DNA from 3 places in the Thalassotalea crassostreae genome. Region 2 is predicted to be linked to each of the others. Evidence: predicted binding sites of a transcription regulator. Region 2 holds the regulator's gene; each other region holds the start of a gene.

Region 1 (3,291 bases), 460 kb from region 2:
GTCGCTATCATCATTATTTTCTATTTTATTGAGTGAATCTTCCAATTCAGCAAAGCCAACACTAATTCCTATTAGCCTTACCTTTTTACCCTCGCCACGTGCCAGCGCTTGCGGCAGTAATTTGGCAAACAATTGATTATCAACGCCCTTTTGTGAATTTTCGACCGTAGTCTGAGTAAAGTCTGCAAACTTAATTTTAATGCCTTGTTTTATCACTTTAAGGTTTCTAACTTTTTCTAATCGCTGTTCAAATTTCGGCAATAAATTGTCGATTACTTCTAAGCATTGCTCTTCTGTTTCTATGTCTTCCATTAAGGTGGTTTCAATGGCTAGTGATTTTCTCACTCTTGTACTGACTACTTCTCGCTCATCTTTGCCGAACGATAAATTAAATAACGAAGGGCCAAACTTACCAAAATATTTTTGCATGGTTGTGAGATTGCTGCTGCGCACGTCGGCACAAGTATAAAAACCTTTCGCTTGTAAACGCGCCATGGTTTTTGGTCCAACGCCAGGGATTTTCTTTAACGGCAAATTTTCGACAAAATCTGATACTTTGTCGGGGGGAATAACACACTGACCATTAGGTTTATTTTCATCACTAGCTACTTTTGCTAAGAACTTATTTGGTGCAACTCCTGCTGAGGCCGTTAGATTAAGTTCATTATGAATTTCACTGCGAATTTTTTCAGCAATCAAGGTGGCACTACCTGAACATTGCTGGCAATCACTCACATCTAAAAACGCCTCATCTAAAGACAAGGGCTCGATTTTATCTGTATAGCGGGAAAATATTTCACTGATTTTCTTCGATACTGCTTTATAAACGTCCATCCGGCCAGGCACTAGCACTAATTGCGGGCACAATTTTAAAGCTTTAGAAACGGGCATAGCTGATCGAACGCCATACGCTCTTGCCTGATAGTTACATGTGGCAACAACACTGCGCGCAAGCCTGCCACCAACCGCGATTGGTTTATCAGCAAGTTCTGGATTATCTCTCATCTCTACAGCTGCATAAAAGCAGTCCATATCTATGTGAATAATTTTTCTCATAACGTAAAGTGATCTCTCACAGGCAACCAAACACTGTATATATAAACAGTTTAAGTGAAGCATTAATGCAATGCAATCTTTGCTATTGTATAAATTATATAAACCTAGATAAGTCGATAACACTGTTAAACACCATGTTTCAATATTTAAAACTACTGGCAAAGCGAGAACGTAAAACTTGGCAAGATAGCTTTGAGTTAATCTTTAATGTTAATGCTATTGCAGAGCAGAAAATCGATCGTTTTCGAAACCTGTTTAATATTGCGCGTGGTGAAGAGCTGCCAATAAGCTATGCTTTTATCGCGTCATTTAAGCCATTGATGAAAGTGCTGTCCGATAAGAAATTTGCTTTTTCACCGCTAGGACTCATTCATATTAGCGCCAATTTTAGTCTTAATTCGAAATTAGATTACTCACAACCTTTTGCGATAAGGTTTAAAGTTGACCAAAGTGGAATACATCCATTGGGCCACATTATTACGGTGACGTCACATTTTTTTCAAAATGATAAAGAGTGCTTAATCAATACCAATACCATGTTGAAAAAAACTAAAACTCAAAAATCCACTCGCAAAGAACTTCCTCACTTTGATGGCAAATGCTCACTATTGGTTGATAAAACACTTGCTCGACAATATGCAAAAGTAAGCGACGACTATAACCCAATTCATATAAGTAGTTGGTTAGCGAAGCTATTTGGAATGCAAGATGCAATTATGCACGGTATGTACCTTGGTCATTTAGTTTTAATTAATAATGATGTGAAAGCAAAGCAGGTTGAAATTAAGTTTAAAAAACCTTGCTTTTTACCAACCCAAATAGGCATTTTAACTAATAGCGATGAAGCCACCGATATCGACGCCAATACTGAAAAGTACAAAACCTTTCAGGTATATTCATTGCCGGACAACCTTCATTTAGAGCTGGTTTGTAGTTAATACTAAATGCGGAAAATTACAGGCAATAAATCCTACTAATATTTTTCTTTATAACGTGGATTTTTAAACACTTAACTACTATATGTTAAGCAATCACAGATACATTAATAACAATATAATGACTAAGGCTTCGTATGCAAAATACCACTAGAACAAGAACATTAATCACTCTGCTGTTTAGCACCATGATAATCAGCGCCTGTAAAAGTACGAGCTCTACAGTTGACTACGATACAGATACCAATTTCAATCAATTTAAACACTATCAAATGGTTACTTCGAAACAACCAACCAATAAGAAGCAACCTCCAATGGATCAAATGACAGCTGATAGAATCAGTTCTGCTATCGAGTCACAACTCAAAGCAAAAGCATTAACAAAAATGGATGCAGAAGCTGAGTTGCAAGTGAGTTATTTTACCGCAACAGAGCAAAAAGAAAATAAGTCGTCTCTAGGTATTAGAATTGGCGGAGCAAAAATTGGTGGTAACACTTCAACAGGGGTTGGCGTTGGAACTTCGGTACCGATAAGTTCTGACACCTCAACCATTACCCAAATAACCATTGATATCTATCATCAAGATAAGTTGATTTGGCGAGGGATTGACAGTTATGAAACTGATTCTGATGTAACACCACAAGAAAGAGAGAAAGAAATTAACGCGACGGTAGCCAACATTATGGCAAACTACCCGCCGAAAAAATAAATCGCAAACAAAACTGGGGTCAGAGTCAAGTTATTAAATAACTTGACTCTGACCCCAGTTTTGTTTGTATAGATTATATGTTTTTAACGTCTATCGAGTTTTCACTTAGCGCAGCTTTGCGCTCTCGCTCTTTACGTTTCTCACACGGATTATCGCAGTTACAGGCTTTATCAATACCGAGACTGCCTAAACCGCCACAACTACCTGCTAATGTTTTTTGTTGGATAATATAACCGACAGCCATTGCCAAAAACATTACAACGAAAAAGCCGAAGGTTAAATAAAATATAGTCATGTTAGTTCTCTTTAATTACTGCTCATTTTGCGACTTGGCAAAATACTGATTAAACTGTTCAGTAGCCTGTTCACTAAAGCCATCATCCGTTTTAGTGATCAAATACACCGCTAAAGCGTTTGCTGTAGCAAATTCATAACCTTTTTCAGGTCCCATCACCTCAATCGCCGTTGCCAAGCCATCGGCAGTCATTGCAGAAGGATGAATCACAGTCACAGAAACTAAACGATGGTTGATTGGCCATCCAGATTTCGGGTCTATGGTATGAGAATAACGTACGCCATTCTCTTCAAAA
Region 2 (3,291 bases):
ATTTACGGTGCCTTTGTATGTTCATCAATACATAGAAACATTCGATGAGATGACAAATCAATGGGATTATCGTCATCAATACAAGTCGTCGTTAGAGTTGTTTGAAGTTGATAACTCGATGCTTGATAGAGTCGGCGCGGTGCAACCCGAATATGAAGAAGACCTGCAAAGCCGATACGGTCATCGCAGTATTATTGATGGTGATAATGTCTATTTTGTTGATGGAAATGACCTTTGGCAAGCAAGTTGGTCAAATCCTAGCGATGCTGTAAAAGTACAATAACAACAAAAACAATTAAAAAAACATGTAAAAATCAAAATTAAAACATCAATGATTTTATGTACTTAGCTATAGTGCAACCGTGAGTTGACAAAATAACAACCTAGCTTGCTAGTCTGCAACCAACCGACTTTCTATGCTAGGCGCTCAATTACGAGTGAAGGAACAAACTTTATGATATTAGCAGAAAAGATCGTTAAATTAAGAAAACAACTTGGTTGGTCGCAAGAAGAATTAGCAGAGAAACTTAATGTTTCCAGGCAGTCAGTATCAAAATGGGAAAGTACAAATAGTATCCCTGATTTAAATCGCATCATTATGCTGGCTGAGCTTTTTGATGTGTCTACTGATTTTTTATTGAAAGATGAAAATGAAGTGTTCGAATCGAGCCAAGGCAGCAAAAGTTCCGACACAATTCAGGTAAGCCTAGAACAAGCAACGAAATACATTGATAGCACGATGGAAGCGACCGCTTTAAATGTTAAAGGGGTTCTATTGTGCGTCTGCTCAGTAATACCGTTACTGTTTCTGCTGGCAATGGCCGATAGCAATAAACTCAACTTAACAAGTGATATTGCAGCACCAATCGGCGTTGTATTTATCTTAATTATGGTTTCGATAGCCGTAAGCTTCTTTCTCAAAACCAATCAATATGACGACGATACCACGGTAATAGATGATGAACGCTTTGAGTTAGCATACGGTGTACACGGTGTGTTTAGCGAGAAGATGAAAAAGTTCAGACCGACATACAATAGACGGTTATCGATTGGCATCTTTCTATTTATTGTCAGCTTTGTACCTTTGATGTTCGCAGCAATGTCTGCTGCTGGCACCGATTTAATCTTAATGATGTTAATTGTACTGCTATTGATCATATCGGCAGGACTATATCTAGTGATCCCAGTATCGACAAAATATGATGCCCTTAATAATGTGTTAAGGGATAGCGACTTTAACAGCGTAAAAAGCAAACGTGCAAAACGTGCAGAAAAGCTTGCTGCATTTTACTGGCCACTATTAATCGCAATATTTCTTGGCTGGAGTTTGTGGACAATGGCTTGGGGTATCACTTGGATTATCTGGCCAGTTGGCGCAGTACTTTTCGCCGCACTTATTGGCTTAATGGAATTGTTTGCTAAGGATGAAGAGGAATAAGCTTTAGACGACAATTAGTTTTTAATTTACCAATCAAAATAATAGGTTGCGTTTATCACCTAGCTGTATATACTAACAGTTACTGTACAGATAAACAGGCTTAATGATATGCGCGCCCTTACTGCAAGACAAGAACAAATATTTGGCTTTATTAAAGAAAAGCTAGGCGAAACAGGTATGCCACCTACTCGTGCTGAAATTGCTAATTTCTTTGGTTTTAAATCAGCAAACGCAGCTGAAGAACATTTAAAAGCACTCGCGAAAAAAGGCTTTATCGAAATGTTACCGGGTACTTCTCGCGGTATTAGATTGGCTGAAGAGCATATTGAAGAAGAAGGTTTACCGTTGATTGGCCGTGTTGCCGCTGGTGAGCCTATTTTAGCGCAAGAGCATGTTGAAGATAATTACAAAATTGATGGTAATTTATTCCACCCTGCCGCCGATTACTTGTTACGAGTTAATGGCGAGAGTATGAAAGATATCGGCATCTTAGATGGTGATTTATTAGCGGTTCATCAAACGACTGATATCAATAATGGTCAGGTTGTTGTTGCTCGTGTTGAAGATGATGTTACGGTGAAACGTTATAAGCGTGAAGGCAATGTCGTTTACTTGCATGCTGAGAATGAAGATTTCTCACCAATAGTTGTCGATTTAGCATCTACACCATTTAATATCGAAGGCATTGCCGTTGGTGTTATTCGTAACGCCGATTGGATGTAGTGTTCTTTCAGCTTTTAGCTTTTAAGAAGAACAAGAAAAAGGCAGTATTAATATTCATTAATACTGCCTTTTTTATTTCTATCGACGCCTAAAGTGGCCTTTATTAGCTATTGCTCCACTGTGACATCAATACTATTAAGTAAGTGTGGCATCGAATGATGATCACTTAAATTGTATATCAACGCTTCTTCGTCACAATTATCTTGTTTCGGACATAAGTCACAATCTTTCATTACTTTTTCAGGCAAGGTGTCTTTGTCACCTGGCAAGAAGTCTAGCATTTCAAAGAACTTAGGCTTACGAGTTAATACGAATACCTTGATCAATGATAACGCTTTGGCTCTATCAAGTAAGAACTGACAAAGTTTTTGGCCATAACCTTTACCTTGGTGATTTATCGTTACTCCTAATGAACGAATTTCCGCAAGTCCAGTACTGTAGATATACAATGCCGCACATGCACACACTTGTCCGTTTACCTCGATTACAGCGAAATCTCGAATTGATTTGATTAAATCGTCTTCACTGCGTGGTAAATTCTCTTCTCTTGATGACCAGTAATTTACCAGCTTCACAATCGCGCGAATATCGGTAAGCTTAGCGTCACGAACAACATAATTTGCGCTACCAAGTTGCAAGCGGCTTTGTTCGATAACTTTAGTAACAGGTTCAATACCTGTGCCACCAAGGATGTTTCGTTTATCTACTAAGTATTCTAATTCAAGTACAGGGTAAACATCGGCCTCTATTAATGAACTGAACTGTTTAAATTCATCTAAGCGCAGACTCTCAAGCGGTTCGCCTTGGCTAATCGCATATAACACTACTGCACCAGTGATATCGTGCGCAGTTCTAAATGGAACACCTTTGCCAACCAGATAATCGGCAAGCTCAGTGGCATTGGCGTAACCACCACGTGCCGCTTTAGCACATTCGGCAGAATTCAACTCAATCGAGTTAATCACTTCGCCAGCCATATCAAGACATGATACCCATTGCTCTAGTGCATCGAATAAGCCTTGTTTGTCTTCTTGCATATCTTTGTTATAGGCAAGTGGTAAGCCTTTTAATGTTACTAACAATGCCTGTAATGAACCATAAACACGGCCACATTTACCGCGAATTAGCTC
Region 3 (3,291 bases), 1.1 Mb from region 2:
CCAGATAACGTTGTTGAGTATTGATTTAATGCTCTTCTTGATGGCAAAGACGTAAGTTCATCTCGGTAGGCAAGAAAATAAGACTCGATAATGACTAAAACCAAATAAAATGCCAGCAGTATAATCAACAAAATATTGAGTGGCATGGCAATTAATTTGAAATGCATTAACGCCCACGCGATCAAACTCATAAATATTGCAGATTGGGCAACAGAGGGCTTTCTGATGCTTTGATAAATGACTAATACCAAAGTGACAACGAGCGCCAATTCAACAGACAGCTGCGAGACATAGTGCTCACCCGCATAAACATAACCAAAGCTCGCTACTTGGCTTAAAGAAAATAAGGTTAACTGTATTAAGCCTGGGATGGTTGCTATGCCGCGTTCTTTAATAAATGATAACAACAATAAAGCAAACAATACGCCGACATATAATTGCTCATTGGAACTGCTAATGCCATTTAGTTGGAACAAATATACCGCTAGCAATAACAAAGTTAAAAACGATATTCGGCTTTGTTTGAAATACCAAGAAAATAAAAAACTTATAACGAATAGGCTATATAATACTGCGGATAAATTAGTTACATGGGTTTGCCAACTGGTTTGGAAGTGTAACGTAGCAAAATAAGCGGACGTCAAAAAAAGAAAACTAAACAATAAGTTTTTAGCTCCCTTAATCACATCACTCATGCTTTCTCCGCGTCATTTTTTATTATTTAACAACATTCTAACAAGCAACACAGAAAAGTACATTAGTTAAGCTGCTAACATGTTGATTGACATGTTAAATAGCAGAATGTACGAGTGCGACGTCATTGACCAGTAGGTTTAATCTTTCTTATAGGCCGCCCAAGGGTCTACAGGCTTATTCGTTGATTGTTGGCTGGAGTTGGAGCGACTTTTATTATTTGGTCTGCGACTGTTTGAACTGCGAGAATTAGAATGAACAGAACTCGCTGATTTTTTAGATTTAAAACCCTTAGCCTGAAATTCTTGCGCTTTCTTTTGCTGTATTTCACGCTTGGCTAGTAATTCTTCTACTGTTAGTACTAGCGGCTCTCTTGGCTCTAAACCAGATGAAAACCCACGTTCGCGCGGCGCAAGCTCATATTGTGCATCACTAGGCCTTGGCATACGTTTATATTCGTACAAATATAAGTTTTCTAGTTTTTCTTGAGCCCATTTGTTTTTACGAAGAAACTTTAAACTTGCTTCGATACTTGGTCTATTTTTAAAACAATTGATATTCGTTGCAGCTTCTAAAATTACCCAACCATAATGATCGACTAACTCATTTAATAACGATTCAACTTTTAGGCCATGCAAAGGGTTGTTTTGTTGTTCTTCAATTGTGCTCATAAAATTCCAAATAGTTGACTGAACAATGATGTGGTTAGCTGTTTCTATGCGAAAGCTTTCGACATTATACATCACCATCGCATTTAACAATATAAGATAGCAAAGCAAATATTAAAGTTTAACAATTGATAAATCCAATCACAGCCCCGTCTGAATAATTTACTGTATATATCATCAGTAATTTGTTATAACCTATTTTGTTCATAGTATTGCGAGTAATTAATTGAAACTCTATATTGCCGAAAAGCCAAGTTTAGGTCGTGCCATTGCCGACGCACTACCAAAACCTCATAAAAAGCATCAAGGTTATATCGAAGTTGCCAATGGCGATGTCGTAAGTTGGTGTATTGGCCATATTCTAGAGCAGCAAAATCCTGAAGACTATGATGTCGAATTTAAAAAATGGCGCATGGAACACTTACCGATAGTGCCAGAGCAATGGCAATTAAAACCTAAAAGTCAAACCCGCTCACAATTAACCGTGTTAAGAAAACTGGTTAAACAATGTGATGAAATCGTCCATGCCGGCGATCCGGATCGTGAAGGTCAGTTATTGGTCGATGAAGTAATTGATTTTCTCAAGGTTGGTAAAGGCAAAAAGCAACAAATTAAACGATTGTTGATTAGCGATCTTAATATTGCTGCCGTTAAGCGCGCTCTAAATTCGTTAAAACCTAATTCAGACTTTATCCCTCTTTCTGTTTCAGCCTTGGCACGAGCGCGTGCTGATTGGCTTTATGGCATCAATTTAACTCGTGCATATACCATTCAAGGACAAAAAGCTGGGTATCAAGGGGTATTATCAGTTGGTCGAGTGCAGACTCCATTGTTAGGACTAGTGGTAAATCGAGATATAGAAATTGATAACTTTGTCAGCAAACCGTTTTATCAGGTATTGGCAAATTTAGTTGATGAAAACGGCGCTAGCTTTAAAGCAAAATGGCAACCAAGTGAGGCATGCAAGCCTTATATGGATGATGAAGGCAGAGTGTTAAACAGAGCATTGGCAGAGAATGTCGTATCTCGAATTCATAACCAACCAGCTGCCGTTCAATCAATTAAGCACACCGATAAACAGCAAAATGCACCTTTACCTTATAATTTATCGGCCTTGCAAATAGATGCAGCAAAACGTTTCTCGATGAATGCTAAGCTTGTCTTAGATGTATGTCAGGCATTGTATGAAAAGCATAAACTTATTACCTACCCTCGCTCTGACTGTCGTTACTTGCCAAATGATCATTTCGCTCAGGCGAAAGTCATTGTTGGTCAGTTGTCACAAGGTGATAAAACATACAGCCAATGGGCAAAAAACGCCGATACCAGCCTAAAATCGAAAGCATTTAACAACAGTAAAGTGTCAGCTCATCATGCCATTGTGCCAACTGAGAAAAGTGCGTTGAAGATCAATTTGAATACCTTCGAGCAAAACATTTACCAACTCATTGTTCGTCAATATTTAGCACAATTTTATGCTGCTTATAAATATCAACAAAGTCATGTTGAAGTAAAAATTGCATCTGGATTATTTACCGCAAAGGCAACGACTCCTTTGCAAATTGGTTGGAAAAGTTTATTTGAGAATAAAAAAGCTCATCCAAATACTCATACAAATGCTCATACAAATGCTAAGCCCGATTCTGACGAGTTTAGTCAGCAACATTTACCGCCTCTAGTTAACGACCAAAAATTACAGTGTATTGAAGGCGAATTACTCGCCAAAGAAACTCAGCCACCGCAGAGTTTCAGCGATGCGACTTTACTTGCTGCAATGACTAATATTGCACGATTTGTCGATGATGGTGATATTAAAAAAATACTCAAAGATACCGATGGTTTAGGTACAGAAGCCACCCGAGCTGGCATTATTGAACTTTTATTTAAACGTGGATTCCTGGTTCGACAAGGAAAGCAGATAAAATCGACC

Evidence for each region. The regulator LexA, encoded in region 2, represses DNA repair genes until DNA is damaged. The targets are predictions, from matches to a motif close to TACTGTATNNNNATACAGTA.
Region 1: dinB (DNA polymerase IV) is a predicted target of LexA. The motif match lies at 1,088-1,107, and genes of this name have one in related genera.
Region 3: LT090_RS03135 (DNA topoisomerase III) is a predicted target of LexA. The motif match lies at 1,525-1,544, and genes of this name have one in related genera.

What each region holds. Positions count from the first base shown of each region.
Region 1 covers NZ_CP017689.1:3,013,413-3,016,703, forward strand. Annotated here, with positions in the region: gene dinB (DNA polymerase IV) at 1-1,056, opposite strand, end outside; gene LT090_RS12940 (MaoC/PaaZ C-terminal domain-containing protein) at 1,191-1,994, shown strand; gene LT090_RS12945 (DUF4136 domain-containing protein) at 2,129-2,701, shown strand; gene nqrM ((Na+)-NQR maturation NqrM) at 2,775-2,996, opposite strand; gene LT090_RS12955 (FAD:protein FMN transferase) at 3,012-3,291, opposite strand, start outside.
Region 2 covers NZ_CP017689.1:3,471,015-3,474,305, forward strand. Annotated here, with positions in the region: gene LT090_RS15050 (beta-propeller domain-containing protein) at 1-283, shown strand, start outside; gene LT090_RS15055 (helix-turn-helix domain-containing protein) at 455-1,438, shown strand; gene lexA (transcriptional repressor LexA) at 1,547-2,161, shown strand; gene argH (argininosuccinate lyase) at 2,269-3,291, opposite strand, start outside.
Region 3 covers NZ_CP017689.1:701,972-705,262, reverse strand. Annotated here, with positions in the region: gene LT090_RS03145 (GGDEF domain-containing protein) at 1-695, opposite strand, end outside; gene LT090_RS03140 (VF530 family protein) at 834-1,364, opposite strand; gene LT090_RS03135 (DNA topoisomerase III) at 1,588-3,291, shown strand, end outside.